DNA from 2 places in the Streptomyces sp. CS113 genome. Region 2 is predicted to be linked to the other one. Evidence: riboswitches for the same ligand, from Rfam matches in the RefSeq annotation. Region 2 holds a riboswitch; the other holds the start of a gene.

Region 1 (8,330 bases), 1.5 Mb from region 2:
CGGCACCAGCGTCAGGTGGTAGTCCTGCACGATCGCGACCGCGCCCTCGGCCGCCTCCTCGGCCAGCGCCTCCGCGAAGGCCCGGTTGTACGCCTCGTAGGAGGCCCACTGCCGCCGGAACTCCGCGTCGAAGACGGGCTCCAGAGGCGTCTGGTAGAGCATGTGGTGCACGAACCACAGCACGCTGTTGGCGATCCCGTTGTACGCGTCCGCGTGCACGTCGGCCGGTACGTCCAGCATCCGCACGCCGTCCTCGCCGACCCCGCGCCGCACCGCCTCGCGGTCGCCGTCGCCCAGCGCCGAGCACACCCACAGCGCGCCGGCGTCGGGCCCGATGGCCGACAGCCCCGAGACCAGCCCGCCCCCGCCCCGTTTGGCGTGCAGCGACCCGTCCTCCCGCACCTCGTACGAGACGGGCCCCCGGTTGGAGGCGACCAGCACCTGAGCAGCACCGAACCTAGAAGCCATGGCCTCAACCTAGCCCGACCCCTCGAACCTCAAACGTTCCCCGGTGTCACCCCGACGGCGATTCGGTCACGCGTCTTGTGTGAAAAGTGTGAACAGGTTGAGGATGTGCGGTGCACATTTCAACTTCTTGGGGGGTGGGCGCACCATGCCCATACGCACACGGCACCGGCGCACGAGCAGACTCGCGGGCACGGCGGCACTGATCGCGGCCTTCGCGCTGGCCCTGGCCGGCTGCGGGGACGGCGACGCGAGCAGCACGGCGGACGAGACTCCCGCGAAGGCCGCGGCCTCCGCCACCGGCACGGCCACGCCGAGCAGCAGTCCCACTCCCGAGGCGTCCCCCGGCACCGAGTCCCCGACTCCCACCCCGACTCCCACCCCGACCGCCGTCACGCTGCCGGACCTCACCGGCGGCAGCATCGGGGCGGCCGTCAGCGCGGCCGAGAAGGCACACGTCGGCTACACCGTGCGCCTCCAGGGCACCGGACAGCGGGCCTCCTCCTGGGGCAGCGGCGAGAAGGTCTGCGAGCAGAGCGGCGGCTCCGGTGCCGTGACGTTCACCGTTCCGCGTGACGGCCGTGACTGCGCCGGCCGCCTGCTGCACACTCCCGAGCCGACCCCCGAGCCGTCGAAGACCCGGGACGGCGGCACGGGCGGCACCACCGGTGGCGGCACCGGGGGCGGCGGCAGCGGTACCTGCGAGCTGAAGAGCCCGGCCGGCAACTGCTACGCCGACGGCCAGTTCTGCGCCAAGAAGCACCGGGGTCTGAGCACCCACGGCCGCGGCGGCGAGTACCTGACCTGCGAGCCGGACTCCGCCGGCCGGTGGCGCTGGTCGGACGGCGTCCCCGGCTGAGGCCCGGAGGTCAGGCCACCCGCCGGGTCGCGTACTCCGTGATCTCCGTCATCGGGGGGCGTTCCTCGGTGTCCACGGCGTAGGTGTGCGGCTCGAAGCCGTCGACGCCGCGTTCGAACTGGGTGAGGGCCGGCCGGACCAGGTGGCCGCGGGCCAGCCGGAGCTGGGCGGTGCGGTAGATCGCGGCGGCCATCCGGCCCAGGGCCCGGCCGTCCTGGTGGCGGTGGACGCGGACCCCCACGTCGACCTGCGCGAGCGCGTCCAGGCCCACCAGGTGCAGGGCGTCCACCAGCATGCCCAGCTCGACGCCGTAGCCGACCGGGAAGGGGAGCCGTTCCAGCAGGGAGCGGCGGGCCGCGTACTCGCCGCCCAGCGGCTGGACGAAGCCGGCCAGCTGCGGCCAGTGCATGTTGAGCAGCGGGCGGGCCATCAGCTCCGTGACCCGGCCGCCCTGGCCGGGGGCGGTGCCGAGCGGCCGGTCGTACATGGCCTTGACCAGGTGCACGTCCGGGTCGGTGAGCAGCGGGCCCACGATCCCGGAGACGAAGTCGGCCGAGAACTCGCGCAGGTCGGCGTCGACGAAGCAGACGATGTCCCCGCCGGTGACCAGCAGCGAACGCCACAGCACCTCGCCCTTGCCGGGCACGGCGGGGATGCGGGGCAGGATCGCGTCCCGGTGGACGACGCGCGCGCCGGCCGCCGCGGCCACCTCCGACGTGCGGTCGCTCGACCCGGAGTCCACGACCACGATCTCGTCGACCAGCGGGACCCCGAGCACCAGCTCCCGCCGGATCACCGCGACGATGTCGCCGACCGTCGCCTCCTCGTCCAGGGCGGGGAGCACCACGCTGACCGACTGCCCGGTGGCGTGCTTGGCGGACAGAAGGTGCTGGACCGGCCGGTCCCCGGCGGCCCAGGAGCGTGCGTCCAGCCAGCGCTCGACTTCTTCCAGCACGTCCCGAGGTCTCCTTCGTGATCCGTTGTGATCCATCTCGCGGTACGGACGACTATCTCAACCGTCCTGGCCTTCGGTTACAGTCTTGAACAACGCGTGGGACCACCGCATGCCGGGGTCGCCGCGTGTACCAGCGAAACAACTTCACACCGCTCATCCAGAGGGGCAGAGGGATACGGCCCGATGAAGCCCCGGCAACCCTCCAGTCGGTTCTTGTCACACGGACGTGGCGAGGCTCCCGGCTAGGGAAGGTGCCAAATCCGTCTCACGGCGAGATGCGTCGTGAGGAAGATGAGGAGAAAGGGCCTCGCCTCCATGGCTGTGCAGACTGCCGAAACCTCCACGAACCCCACCGACGCCGCCGTCGACCTCGGCCCCGCCGCCGCGCTGAGCTGCCGGGAGTGCGGCCACCGGGTTCCGCTCGGACCGGTCTTCGCCTGCGAAGAGTGTTTCGGCCCCCTCGAGATCGCCTACGACTTCTCCGCCTACGACAGTGAAGAGCTGCGCAAGCGGATCGAAGCGGGCCCCGCGAACATCTGGCGCTACGCCCCCCTGCTGCCCGTCCCGGCCGACGTCGCGACCAAGCCGAACATCAACCCCGGCTGGACCAAGCTCGTCAAGGCCGACAACCTCGCCCGCGAGCTGGGCGTCACCGGCGGGCTCTACGTCAAGGACGACTCCGGCAACCCCACGCACTCCTTCAAGGACCGCGTCGTCGCCCAGGCCATCGAGGCCGCCCGCGCCTTCGGCTTCACCACCCTGTCCTGCTCCTCCACCGGCAACCTCGCCGGGGCCGTCGGCGCCGCCGCCGCCCGGGCCGGCTTCCGCTCCTGCGTGTTCATCCCGCACGACCTGGAGCAGGGCAAGGTCGTCATGGCCGCCGTCTACGGCGGTGAGCTGGTCGGCATCGAGGGCAACTACGACGACGTGAACCGCTTCTGCTCCGAGCTGATCGGCGACCCGGCCGGCGAGGGCTGGGGCTTCGTCAACGTCAACCTGCGGCCGTACTACGCCGAGGGTTCCAAGACCCTCGCGTACGAGATCTGCGAGCAGCTCGGCTGGCAGCTGCCCGACCAGATCGTCGTGCCGATCGCCTCCGGCTCCCAGCTGACGAAGATCGACAAGGGGCTGAAGGAGCTGATCGAGCTGGGCCTGGTCGAGGACAAGCCCTACAAGATCTTCGGCGCGCAGGCCGAGGGCTGCTCGCCGGTCTCCACCGCGTACAAGGCCGGGCACGACGTGGTCCGCCCGCAGAAGCCCAACACCATCGCCAAGTCGCTGGCCATCGGCAACCCGGCCGACGGCCCCTATGTCCTCGACATCGCCCGCCGTACCGGCGGCGCCGTGGAGGACGTGACCGACGAGCAGGTCGTGGACGCGATCAAGCTGCTCGCCCGCACGGAGGGCATCTTCGCGGAGACGGCGGGCGGCGTGACGGTCGGCGTCACCAAGAAGCTGATCGAGAACGGCGTCCTCGACCCCTCGCTCACCACCGTCGTCCTGAACACCGGCGACGGCCTGAAGACCCTCGACGCGGTGGCCGGCACCGGCCTCACCGCCACCATCCGCCCGAACCTGGACTCCTTCCGAGAGGCTGGCCTCGCATGAGCGTGACCGTTCGCATCCCGACCATCCTGCGCACCTACACCGGCGGCAAGGCCGAGGTGAGCGCCGACGGGGCCAACCTCGGGGAGGTCATCTCCGACCTGGAGAAGAACCACACCGGCATCGCCGCCCGCGTCCTGGACGACCAGGGCAAGCTGCGCCGCTTCGTCAACGTCTACGTCAACGACGACGACGTCCGCTTCGAGCAGGGTCTGGAGACGGCGACGCCGGACGGCGCGGGCGTCTCGATCATCCCGGCGGTGGCCGGCGGCTGACGCGGTCACCGATGCGGGACTGATCCACCGCAGATACACCTTGTAGTGCGTATTGCCCTCTCCGTAAGAGAAACGGAGGGGGCAATTCCATGTGGTTGAGCGCGGTAGAGTTGGGGAACGCGCTCCCGATCAGCACAACGGGAACCGTTAATTCCTGCCGCCCGCCCGACAAGAAGCAGCCAAAGTGCGAGCGTATTTCGCGGCTTTTGTTCCCTTTGCGTGACCCGACTTGACCCGAATTCAGGCGAATTCTCGCCACATTCCGGACCGGGTGCGTCCAGATTTCTCGTCCGATTGACCTGTTGCAGACGGCAGTTGGACAGATACATTCAGCCGCGGTCGACGCGTTCCGGCGCACGCCCCCAGTCGTGAGGGGGCGAGGTCTGACCCGGATTCGCGAAGTGCGGATCTGTGCAAGGGCCAGTAATAGGGGAGTTAGGCATGGCTCAGGGCACCGTCAAGTGGTTCAACGCGGAGAAGGGGTACGGCTTCATCGCGGTCGACGGTGGTGCGGATGTTTTCGTCCACTACAGCGCGATTCAGATGGACGGCTACCGCACCCTCGAAGAAGGCCAGCGGGTCGAGTTCGAGATCTCGCAGGGTCAGAAGGGCCCGCAGGCCGACATGGTTCGCCTCAGCGCCTGAGACGCGCGGCCACCGCAGCACCCGGTCTTCATCCGAAGGGCCCGTACCTCCTGGGTACGGGCCCTTCGGCCTGCCCGGACGTCCCTCGTCCCCTTGTTCGCGGGTGGCTGACGGCGGGGCCCGATCCCCGAGAGGCGCTTGCACTCGATGGGGGCGAGTGCTAATCATTGGCGTTAGCACTCTGAAGGTGAGAGTGACAACGAAGGACCGGGTCGGTGAGGCCCGCGGGCCGGGTGGGGAAGGAACCACGCGGTCGGCGAGCCGTCCGTCGCGGGCGCGGGCGCGGTCCGAAGGAATCACCCCCAGTCCTGGAGGGACCACTTCACATGGCCAAGATCATCGCGTTCGACGAGGAGGCGCGGCGCGGCCTCGAGCGCGGCATGAACCAGCTCGCGGACGCCGTCAAGGTGACGCTCGGCCCCAAGGGCCGCAACGTCGTCCTCGAGAAGAAGTGGGGCGCCCCCACGATCACCAACGATGGTGTCTCCATCGCCAAGGAGATCGAGCTCGAGGACCCGTACGAGAAGATCGGCGCCGAGCTGGTCAAGGAAGTCGCCAAGAAGACGGACGACGTCGCCGGTGACGGTACGACCACCGCGACCGTCCTCGCCCAGGCCCTGGTCAAGGAAGGCCTGCGCAACGTCGCCGCCGGCGCCAACCCGATGGCCCTCAAGCGCGGTATCGAGAAGGCCGTCGAGGCCGTCTCCGCCGCCCTGCTCGAGCAGGCCAAGGATGTCGAGACCAAGGAGCAGATCGCCTCCACGGCCTCCATCTCCGCCGCCGACACCCAGATCGGCGAGCTCATCGCCGAGGCCATGGACAAGGTCGGCAAGGAAGGCGTCATCACCGTCGAGGAGTCCCAGACCTTCGGTCTGGAGCTGGAGCTCACCGAGGGTATGCGCTTCGACAAGGGCTACATCTCGGCGTACTTCGCCACCGACATGGAGCGTATGGAGGCGTCGCTCGACGACCCGTACATCCTGATCGCCAACTCCAAGATCGGCAACGTCAAGGACCTGCTGCCGCTCCTGGAGAAGGTCATGCAGTCGGGCAAGCCGCTGCTGATCATCGCCGAGGACGTCGAGGGCGAGGCCCTGTCGACCCTGGTCGTCAACAAGATCCGCGGCACCTTCAAGTCCGTCGCCGTCAAGGCCCCGGGCTTCGGCGACCGCCGCAAGGCCATGCTCGGCGACATCGCCATCCTCACGGGCGGCGAGGTCATCTCCGAGGAGGTCGGCCTCAAGCTCGAGAACGCCACGCTGGACCTGCTGGGCAGCGCGCGCAAGGTCGTCATCACCAAGGACGAGACCACGATCGTGGACGGCGCCGGCTCGGCCGACCAGGTCCAGGGCCGGGTCAACCAGATCCGCGCCGAGATCGAGAACAGCGACTCGGACTACGACCGCGAGAAGCTCCAGGAGCGCCTGGCGAAGCTGGCCGGCGGCGTGGCCGTCATCAAGGCCGGTGCCGCCACCGAGGTCGAGCTCAAGGAGCGCAAGCACCGCATCGAGGACGCCGTTCGCAACGCGAAGGCGGCCGTCGAGGAGGGCATCGTCGCCGGTGGTGGCGTGGCCCTGCTCCAGGCCTCCCAGGTCTTCGAGAAGCTGGAGCTGACGGGTGACGAGGCGACCGGCGCCAACGCCGTGAAGCTCGCCCTTGAGGCCCCGCTGAAGCAGATCGCCGTCAACGGCGGTCTCGAGGGCGGCGTCGTCGTGGAGAAGGTCCGCAACCTGACCGTCGGCCACGGCCTGAACGCCGCCTCCGGTGAGTACGTCGACATGATCGCCGAGGGCATCATCGACCCGGCGAAGGTGACCCGCTCTGCCCTGCAGAACGCCGCCTCCATCGCCGCGCTGTTCCTCACCACCGAGGCCGTCATCGCCGACAAGCCCGAGAAGGCCGCTCCGGCGGGCGCCCCGGGCGGCATGCCGGGCGGTGACATGGACTTCTGATCGACCGGTTCCGGTTGATCGACCGTCCAGCACGGACCGAGGGCGGCACTCCCCGCGAGGGGGGTGCCGCCCTCGGGCGTGTCCGGCCCCCGCCCACCGCTCGCCCCTTCCGCCCCTCACTCCTTCCGCTGTGGCCCGGGTCACATCGGGGCGCCGGGCGGAATGGTCCGGCGGGGCCGGCCCGTTCCCGTTGGAGTGCGATGAATGCGCGCGCACATACCGACTGGTACCCCATCCCAGGAGCCCCCACGTGACCGTCACCCCCGCCGAGGCCACCCACCGTGCCGCCCAACTGCTCGCCCGCCCGGCCACCATCAACGGCCTCACCGTGCCCAACCGCATCGCGATGGCGCCGATGACCCGGATGTTCTCCCCCGGCGGCGTCCCCGGCGAGGACGTGGTGTCGTACTACTCCCGTCGCGCCGCCGCCGGTGTCGGACTGATCGTCACCGAGGGCACCTACGTCGGCCACGACTCGGCCGGGCAGAGCGACCGCGTCCCGCGCTTCCACGGCGAGGAGCAGCTCGCCGGGTGGGCGAAGGTCGCCGAGGCGGTGCACGCGGCGGGCGGCACGATCGTGCCGCAGCTGTGGCACATCGGCATGGTCCGCAAGGCCGGGGACCAGCCCTTCCCGGAGGCCCCCGCCGTCGGCCCGTCCGGCCTGCGCATCGGCGAGGACGAGCCCACCGGCACCGCGATGACCCAGCGCGACCTGGACGACGTCATCGGCGCCTTCGCCGAGTCCGCCGCGGCCGCCGAGCGCATCGGCTTCGACGGCGTGGAGATCCACGGCGCCCACGGCTACCTCGTCGACCAGTTCCTGTGGTCCGGCACCAACCGCCGCACCGACGCCTACGGCGGCGACCCCGTCGCCCGGACCAGGTTCGCCGCCGAGATCGTGGCCGCCGTACGGGAGACGGTCTCCGCCGACTTCCCCGTGATCTTCCGCTACTCCCAGTGGAAGCAGGACGTCTACGGCGCCCGCCTCGCCCAGACCCCCCAGGAGCTGGAGGCCATCCTGGCCCCGCTTGCCTCGGCCGGTGTCGACGCCTTCCACGCCTCCACCCGCCGCTACTGGCTCCCGGAGTTCGAGGACTCGGACCTCAACCTCGCCGGCTGGACCAAGAAGCTCACCGGCAGGACCGCCATCACCGTCGGCTCGGTCGGCCTCGACGGCGACTTCACCAAGGCCTTCCAGGGCGAGGGCGCCCCCGTCGGCAGCCTCGACAACCTCCTCGACCGCCTGGAGCGCGACGAGTTCGACCTGGTCGCCGTCGGCCGCGCGCTGCTCCACGACCCGCGGTGGGCCGAGAAGGTCCTCGACGGACGCTTCGACGAACTCGCCCCGTACGACGCGGCATCGCTGAAGACCCTCAGCTGAGCGCGGTGCGCACCACGGCGTAGGGTCCGGAGGATGACGATCCCTGGACCTGCCGAGTCAGTGGAACCCGTGGTGCGCACCTCCTCCGGCGCGGTGCGCGGCCGGACCGAGGACGGCCTGACCGTCTTCCGCGGCATCCCCTTCGCCCAGCCCCCGGTGGGGGACGCCCGCTTCGCCGCCCCGCGCCGCCCCC
Region 2 (8,330 bases):
GGGCGTCGCGCTGGCCGACTCCGGTGCGGCGAGGTGGCTGGTGTCGGGCCTGCCCGCGGACGTCGCCCCGGGGGTCTTCCTCGGCGTGGTGGTCGCGGTGAGCACGGCGGCCCACCTCGTCCTCCAGTCCCGCTCGGCCCGCTCCTCCGTCCTGGTCCCACTGGTGATCGCGGCGGCCGTCGGCGCCGGGGTCAACCCGGTCGCCGCCGCGCTCGCGTCGACCGCGGCGGCCGGGTTCTGCCACACCCTCCCGGCCTCCGCCAAGCCGGTCACGCTGTTCTCCGACGTCCCCGGCGTCCCCACCTACACCCCGCGCGACCTGCTGCGGCTGTCCGCCGTCCTGGCCCCGCTGTCCGCCCTGCTCGTGCTGTTCTTCGCCGCCGCGGTCTGGCCGCTGCTCGGCGTGCCCGTGACCCGCTGAAGGAGCCGTCCGTGTCTTCTCCGTCCTGTGTACTCAACCGTGTCGTCGTCGCCCCCAGCGGCTTCAAGGAGTCCCTGTCCGCCCAGGCCGCCGCCGACGCCATCGCGGCGGGCGTCCGCCGGGTGCTGCCGGACGCCGAGATCGACCGGATCCCCCTGGTCGACGGCGGCGAGGGCACCGCCGTCGCGCTGGCGTCGGCGACCGGCGGACGGCTGGTCGCGCTCGCCGCCACCGGTCCGGTCGGCGACCGGATCGGCACCCACTTCGCCCTGCTCGGCGCCCGGGACACGGCGGTGGTGGAGATGGCGGCCGTGGCCGGCCTGTCCCTGGTGCCCCGCGCCCTGCGCGACCCGGGCGTCACCACCACGTACGGCGTCGGCGAGCTGCTCCGCGCCGCGCTCGACACCGGGGTGCGGCGCGTCCTGGTCGGCTGCGGCGACTCGGGCACCTCCGACGGGGGCGCGGGCGCGCTCCAGGCGCTCGGGGCCCGGCTGCTGGACGCGGACGGCTTCGAACTGGGCCCCGGCGGACGGGAGCTGAACCGCCTGGTCCGCATCGACGCGTCGGGGCTGGACGCCCGGCTGAAGGACACCGAGCTGCTCGTCGCCTGCAACCCGTACAACGTGCTGTGCGGACCGCGGGGCGTGGCCCGGGTGTTCGGACCGCAGAAGGGGGCGACGCCCGCGCAGGTCGAGGAGTTGTCGGCCGGGCTGGAGAACTGGGCGCGCGTCCTCACCCGCGACCTCGGCACCGTCGGCACCGACCTGCGGACGGGCCCGGGCACCGGCGCCTCCGGCGGTCTCGGCGCGGGGCTCGCCGCCGTCGGCGCGCGGCTGCTGCCCCGCTTCGACGTGCTCCTCGACCATGTCGACCTGGACGCCCGCCTCGCCCGCGCCGACCTGGTCCTCACCGCCGAGGGCGCCCTGGACCACCAGACGCCGCGCGGCAAGGTCCCGGCCGAGGTGGCCCGCCGCGCCAAGCTCTCCGGCCGGCCCGTCCTCGCCCTGGCCGGCACCCTCGGCGAGGGCGCACACGAGGTGCCGGGGGTGGACGCCTGCCACGGGATCATGCCGGCGCCGATGGCCCTGGCGGACGCGCTGCTGCGCGCCTCCGAACTCCTCACGGACGCCACGGAGCGGGCGCTGCGGATGGTGGTGCTGGGGTCGCGGCTGCCGGGCCGGGCGGCTCAGGCGCCGGTACCCGCCGTGGCGGCGGGAGCGGCGGAGGTGGTGTCGGGCACGCAGCGCCCGTCCTCGGTGCGGTAGTTCCAGCGGGCGCCGTCGCTCACCAGTTCCCGGACGGCGCCCACGAACCGCTCGACGTGCTCGTCGGGGGTGCCCGCGCCGAAGCTGACGCGGATGGCGTTGAGGGACTTCTCGCCGGGCGACGCCTCGGGCGCCCCGCACTCGCCCTGCGCCTGCGGGTCGCTGCCGAGCAGGGTGCGCAGCAGCGGGTGGGCGCAGAACAGGCCGTCGCGCACGCCGATGCCGTACTCGGCGGAGAGCGCGGCGGCGAAGTGCGAGCTGTTCCAGCCCTCGACGACGAAGGACAGCACCCCGACGCGCGGCGCGTCGTCCCCGAAGAGGGACAGGACGCGCACCTCGGGCACCTCGGCGAGGCCCTCGCGCACCTTCCGGATCAGGTACTCCTCGCGGGCGACCAGCGAGTCGAACCCGGCCTCGGTGAGCGCCTTGCAGGCGGAGGCGATCGCATAGGCGCCGATGACGTTGGGCGACCCGGCCTCGTGCCGTGCGGCGCTGTCGTGCCACCGCACGTCCACGCCGCCGTCCGCGCGCCGGGAGACGCTGCGGCTGGCGCCGCCGCCGGCCAGGTACGGCTCGGCCTCGCGCAGCCAGTCGGCCCGCCCGGCGAGCACGCCGGAGCCGAAGGGCGCGTACAGCTTGTGCCCGGAGAAGGCGACCCAGTCGACGTCCAGGTCGCGCACGCTCACCGGGTGGTGCGGGGCGAGCTGGGCGGCGTCCAGCACGATCCGGGCGCCGTGCGCGTGGGCGGCGGCGGCCAGTTCCCGCACCGGCCACAGCTCACCGGTGACGTTGGAGGCGCCGGTGACGCAGACCAGGGCGGGCCCGTACGGCTCGCGGGCGGCGAGGGCCCGCTCCAGGGTCTCGACGGCCTGCGCGGGCGTGCGCGGGGCGTCGAGGTAGGTCACGTCGGCGTCCCGCCAGGGCAGCAGCGAGGCATGGTGCTCGGTCTCGAAGACGAAGACCCGGCAGCCGGCGGGCAGCGCGGCGGCGAGCAGGTTCAGGGAGTCGGTGGTGGACCGGGTGAAGACCACCTGGTCCTCGTCCCGGCAGCCGAGGAACTCGGCGACGGCCTTGCGGGCGTTCTCGAACAGGTCGGTCGACAACTGCGAGAGGTACCCGGCGCCCCGGTGCACGCTGCCGTAGTACGGGGCGTAGGCGGCCACGTCGTCCCAGACCCGCTGGAGCGCGGGCGCGCTGGCGGCGTAGTCGAGCGCGGCGTAGGTGACCTCCCCGCCGGTGACGAGCGGCACGGTGACGTCCCGGCCGAGGACGGGCAGCGGGGTGGCGACAGCGGTGGGTACGGACATGGCGGACTCCCGTGAGGACCAGCGCGCGGCGGGGCGCTGTGAAAGTGAAGAGAAGAAGGGTGCGTGCGGAGGCGGGGCTCTGCGGCCCTATCGCATTCGCTGGTTCACGGAAGACTCCCTCGGACGACCCAGGACCCCTGGTTCCGCGAGGGGTCCGCGCTTGCCGTGGACCTTGCTGTCCACGACCTGGTCTTCACCCGGGGCACCCCGCCACGGACGGAGGGTTGCCGGACAGTCGGCCGGGGCCTCATGACTGTCACTCATGACCTGTCGAAAAACCTAGGGGAAAAGATCGGCGTCCCGCAACCCGGGTCCGGATCGCGGGACGCACGTCACAGGTACGGCCGTACTGCCGCTCAGCCGTTGCTGACGGCCACCCAGCGCTCCAGCACCCGCCGGGCCGCCCCGGAGTCGATCGCCTCGGCCGCCCGGTCCATGCCGGCCCGCAGCTGCGCCGCCAGGGGCTCCGCGCCGGGGTTCAGGGCCACCAGGGCCGCGGCCGAGTTCAGCAGGACGGCGTCCCGCACCGGGCCGGTCTCGCCGGCCAGCAGGCGGCGGGCGACGTCTGCGTTGTAGGAGGCGTCGGCGCCGCGCAGCGCCTCGACCGGCACCAGCTCGAGGCCGACGTCCCGCGGGTCGAAGGTCTCTTCGGTGACCCGGCCGTCGCGCACCGTCCACACCCGGGACGTGGCGGTGGTGGTCAGCTCGTCGAGACCGTCGTCGCCGCGGAAGACCAGCGACGAGTGGCCGCGCTCGGCGAAGACACCGGCGATGATCGGCGCCATCCGGGCGTGCGCCACCCCGATCGCCTGGGCCTTCACCCGGGCGGGGTTGGTCAGCGGGCCCAGGAAGTTGAACACCGTGCGGATGCCGAGCTGACCGCGGGCCGCCGCCACATGGCGCAGCGCCGGGTGGAACTTCACGGCGAAGCAGAAGGTGATGCCGGCTTCCTCGGCGACCTCCGCCACCCGCTTCGGCGTCAGCTCCAGATTGACGCCGAGCTTCTCCAGGACGTCGGAGGCCCCGGACGCCGAGGAGGCGGCCCGGTTGCCGTGCTTGACGACCTTGGCGCCCGTGCCGGCCACGACGATCGCGGACATGGTGGAGATGTTGACGGTCTTGGCGCCGTCGCCGCCGGTGCCGACGATGTCGACGGTCTCCCCCGGCACCTCGATCACGTTGGCGTGCTCGTACATGGTGCGGACCAGCCCGGAGATCTCCTCGACCGTCTCGCCCTTGAACCGCAGACCCACCGCGAAGGCGGCGATCTGCGCGTCGGTCGCCTCGCCGCGCATGATCACGTCCAGCGCCCAGGCGGTGTCGTCCGCGCTCAGGTCGCGGCCGTCCAGCAGTTTGTTCAGCAGGGCGGGCCAGGAGCGGTCCGCCGTGGTGTCGCCTCCAGCGGGGGTCACAGCGCTCATAGCCGCTCCTGAATCGTGTGTGTCGTCGACGGGGATCGTGCTCCCACCCTATCCAGCCGCGGGCACGGCGAAGGGCCCCGTCCGCAGACCGGAACGGGGCCCTTCGACCGTGGTGTGGCGACGCTGGAGGGTCAGTGGTGGCCGTGGCCGCTCGTGATCTCCTTGTACTCCTCGACGGTCGGCTTCGGAATCTGCGACTCCTCGCCGTAGTACGACTCGCTGAGCTTGGCACGGAGCTTCTGCGTGCCGCGCACCTTGCGCTCGACGCCGTTCTCGTCGACCGTCGGGCCGATCTCGGCCGGCTTGTACTGCTCGTGCGCCGTGAGCGTGTGCAGCTGCTCCTGGCTGAGCGGCTCGTGCACCTCGATGAACTCACCGTGCGGCAGGCGCTTGATGATGCCGGACTCGCGTCCGTGCAGCACCTTCTCCTTGTCCCGGCGCTGGAGGCCGAGGCAGATCCGCTTGGTGGCGATGAAGGCGACGACCGGGCCGACGAAGAACGCGACGCGGACGAACCAGGTGATCGCGTTGATCGACAGGTGGAAGTGCGTGGCCCACAGGTCGTTGCCGCCACCGATCAGCAGCACGAAGTAGACGGTCAGCCAGGCGACACCGAAGGCCGTACGGGTCGGGGCGTTGCGCGGGCGGTCCAGGATGTGGTGCTCGCGCTTGTCGCCGGTGACCCAGGACTCGATGAACGGGTAGACCGCGATCGCCGCCAGGACCAGCGGGAAGATCAGCAGCGGGATGAACACGCCCAGGACGAGTGTGTGGCCCCAGAAGTTGATCTCCCAGCCGGGCATCACCCGGATCAGGCCCTCGGAGAAGCCCATGTACCAGTCCGGCTGGGCGCCGGTGGAGACCTGGTCCGGCCGGTAGGGGCCGATGGCCCAGATCGGGTTGATCGTGGCGATGGCCGACACCACGGAGATCACACCGAAGACCAGGAAGAAGAAGCCTCCGGCCTTCGCCGTGTACACCGGCAGCAGCGGCATGCCGACGACGTTCTTGTTGGTCTTGCCGGGACCCGCGAACTGCGTGTGCTTGTGGTAGAAGACCAGGATCAGGTGGCCCACCAGCAGCCCGAGCATGATGCCCGGCAGCAGCAGGATGTGGATCGAGTAGAACCGGGACACGAAGTCGTGGCCGGGGAACTCGCCGCCGAAGAGGAAGAACGAGATGTACGTGCCGACGATCGGCACGGACAGGATCGCGCCCTCCATGAAGCGGATACCGGTGCCCGAGAGCAGGTCGTCCGGGAGCGAGTAACCGGTGAAGCCGGTGAACATGCCGAGGACGAGCAGCAGGAAGCCGAACAGCCAGTTGACCTCGCGCGGCTTGCGGAACGCGCCGGTGAAGAAGACGCGCATCATGTGCACGAACATGCCGGCCAGGAAGATCAGCGCGGCCCAGTGGTGGATCTGCCGGATCAGCAGACCGCCGCGGACGTCGAAGCTGATGTCCAGAGTGGAGGCGTAGGCCTCACTCATCATCTGGCCTTGCAGCGGCACGTACGAGCCGTGGTACTCGACCTCGGCCATCGACGGGTGGAAGAACAGCGTCAGGTACACACCCGTGAGGATGATGATGATGAAGCTGTAGAGGCAGACCTCACCCAGCATGAACGACCAGTGGTCGGGGAAGATCTTGCGCATGTTGGCCTTGGCCAGGGAGTAGATCCCCAGCCGGCCGTCGGCCCAGTCGGCGACGCGCTCGCCGGCCGGTGCCTTCCCGCGCGAGCGGGACGCTTCGTTGTCTGCAGTACTCATCCGCGCTCCCAGTAAGCAGGACCGACGGGCTCTTCGAAGTCGCCGAGCGCTTCGAGGTAACCCTCGTCGTTCACGCCGATGCGCAGCTGCGGCAGGGCGTGACCGGCGGGACCGAAGATGACCCGGGCACCGTCGGCAAGGTCGAAGGTGGACTGGTGGCAGGGGCAGAGCGCGTGGTGCGTCTGCTGCTCGTACAGGGAGATCGGGCAACCGACGTGGGTGCAGATCTTCGAGTACGCCACGATGCCCTCGTGCGACCACTCGAGTTCGCGCTTGTCCTTGATGGACTCCGGCTCCAGCCGGATGATCATCAGGGCGGCCTTGGCGATCTCGTTCTGGAAGTCCTCGTCGTGCTCCTCCAGGCCCTCGGGCATGGCGAAGGTGAGCGAGCCCACCGCGACGTCGGAGGGACGCAGCGGCTCGTTGGTGTTCATGTTGACGAGGAGCTTGCCCTTGGACCACAGGGTGTGGCGGAGCTTGGTCCCGGGCAGCGGACCGAGGTCGCGCAGCAGGACGACGCCGGAGAGCGGCACCAGGGTGAGCGCGCCCAGCATCGTGTTGCGGATCAGCTTGCGGCGCCCGATCACGGACTCCTTGGCGCCCTGCTTGAAGTCCGCGTGGACCTTGGCCCGGACCTCGGGGGACGCCGAGATCGGGTGCCGCTCGTCGGCGATCTCCTCGTCGGACATCAGGGTGCGGGCCCAGTGGACCGCGCCGGCGCCGATGGCGAACAGCGCGACGCCGAGCGTCATGCCGAGCGCGAAGTTCAGCGCACTGATGTGCCCGAGCGGGAAGATGTAGACCGACTTGTCGACGTCGATCGCCACGAAGGCGGCGATGAAGGCGACGGTGGCCAGCATCGACAGCGTGAACAGCAGGGCGACCGTGCGCTCGGACCGCTTGGCGGCCCGCTCGTCGACGTCCTGGATCCGCGGCTCGTGGGGCGGCAGACCCGGGTCGGCGAACGGGTTGGTCTCGTCCGCGGGCCGGGCGGCCGCGCCGTGCGGGCGGTCCTGCTCTGCCGGGAGCTTCTCTTCTGGAATGTCTTGGCTACTCATGACTTCTTGGCCTTTGCGGTCCGAGCGGCGACCCAGACGGCGACGGCGATCAGCGCGCCCAGTCCGAACACCCAGGCGAACAGACCCTCACTGACCGGGCCGAGTCCGCCGAGGCTGAGACCACCGGGGCTCTCGGTGTCGTCACCGTTGACCGCGTCCAGGTAGGCGATGATGTCCTTCTTGTTCTGCTCCGACAGCGTGGTGTCGGGGAAGGAGGGCATGTTCTGCGGGCCGGTCTGCATGGCCTCGTAGATGTGCTTCGGGTCGACACCCTCGAGGCTCGGCGCGTACTTGCCGTGCGTCAGGGCGCCGCCCTTGCCGGTGAAGTTGTGGCACTGCGCGCAGTTGGTGCGGAACAGCTCACCGCCCTTGGCGATGTCCGCGCCCTCGGGGCCGTACTTCTCCTCCGAGGGGATGGCCGGACCGGCACCCAGCGAGGCGATGTACGCCGCGAGCTGGTCGATCTCCGCCTGGGAGTAGATGACCTTCTTCTTCGGGACCTGCGCGCCGGGCTGCTGGGCCGGCATACGGCCGGTACCCACCTGGAAGTCGACGGCCGCGGCGCCCACGCCGACCAGGCTCGGACCGTCGGTGGTGCCCTGCCCTCCGGTGCCGTGGCAACTGGCACAGCCGACGGCGTAGAGCTTCTTGCCCTCGTCGATGGCGAGGGACTGGGCGGATTCATCGGCCTGCGCCTTGCTCGCGGGTGCGAACGCGGCGTACAGCCCCCCTGTGCATGCCAGCGCGAGGAGTAGGACGACGAGGGCCGCCAGCGGATGGCGTCGTCGTGCGGAGAGCTTTTTCACGGATTACCCCGGTGTCAGGATCTTCTGCGTCGATGCTGTCGATGCTTCTGGTGTTGCGCGGGTGCGCGCCGCGACTACTTGATCAGGTAGATCGTGGCGAACAGGCCGATCCAGACCACATCGACGAAGTGCCAGTAGTAGGACACGACGATGGCGGCGGTCGCCTGCTCGTGGGTGAACCTCCGGGCCGCGTAGGTGCGGCCGAGGACCAGCAGGAAGGCGATCAGTCCGCCCGTCACGTGCAGTCCGTGGAAGCCGGTGGTCAGGTAGAACGCCGAGCCGT

The links. Region 2 has a riboswitch for S-adenosylmethionine ahead of B9W62_RS28255 (aminotransferase class V-fold PLP-dependent enzyme). Riboswitches for the same ligand answer to the same signal wherever they lie in the genome.
Region 1: linked by a shared signal. The riboswitch ahead of thrC (threonine synthase) and the one ahead of B9W62_RS28255 (aminotransferase class V-fold PLP-dependent enzyme) in region 2 are both predicted to bind S-adenosylmethionine.

What each region holds. Positions count from the first base shown of each region.
Region 1 covers NZ_KZ195574.1:4,803,531-4,811,860, forward strand. The annotation lists gene B9W62_RS21440 (alpha,alpha-trehalose-phosphate synthase (UDP-forming)) at 1-468, opposite strand, end outside; gene B9W62_RS21445 (hypothetical protein) at 614-1,324, shown strand; gene B9W62_RS21450 (glucosyl-3-phosphoglycerate synthase) at 1,335-2,279, opposite strand; SAM riboswitch class I at 2,430-2,577, shown strand; gene thrC (threonine synthase) at 2,595-3,887, shown strand; gene B9W62_RS21460 (MoaD/ThiS family protein) at 3,884-4,159, shown strand; gene B9W62_RS21465 (cold-shock protein) at 4,601-4,804, shown strand; gene groL (chaperonin GroEL) at 5,131-6,756, shown strand; gene B9W62_RS21475 (NADH:flavin oxidoreductase) at 7,007-8,137, shown strand; gene B9W62_RS21480 (carboxylesterase/lipase family protein) at 8,171-8,330, shown strand, end outside.
Region 2 covers NZ_KZ195574.1:6,294,514-6,302,843, reverse strand. The annotation lists gene B9W62_RS28265 (SLC13 family permease) at 1-421, shown strand, start outside; gene B9W62_RS28260 (glycerate kinase) at 433-1,686, shown strand; gene B9W62_RS28255 (aminotransferase class V-fold PLP-dependent enzyme) at 1,608-2,993, opposite strand; SAM riboswitch class IV at 3,145-3,261, opposite strand; gene trpD (anthranilate phosphoribosyltransferase) at 3,350-4,414, opposite strand; gene B9W62_RS28245 (cytochrome bc1 complex cytochrome b subunit) at 4,546-6,183, opposite strand; gene B9W62_RS28240 (cytochrome bc1 complex Rieske iron-sulfur subunit) at 6,180-7,241, opposite strand; gene B9W62_RS28235 (cytochrome bc1 complex diheme cytochrome c subunit) at 7,238-8,047, opposite strand; gene B9W62_RS28230 (aa3-type cytochrome oxidase subunit III) at 8,122-8,330, opposite strand, start outside.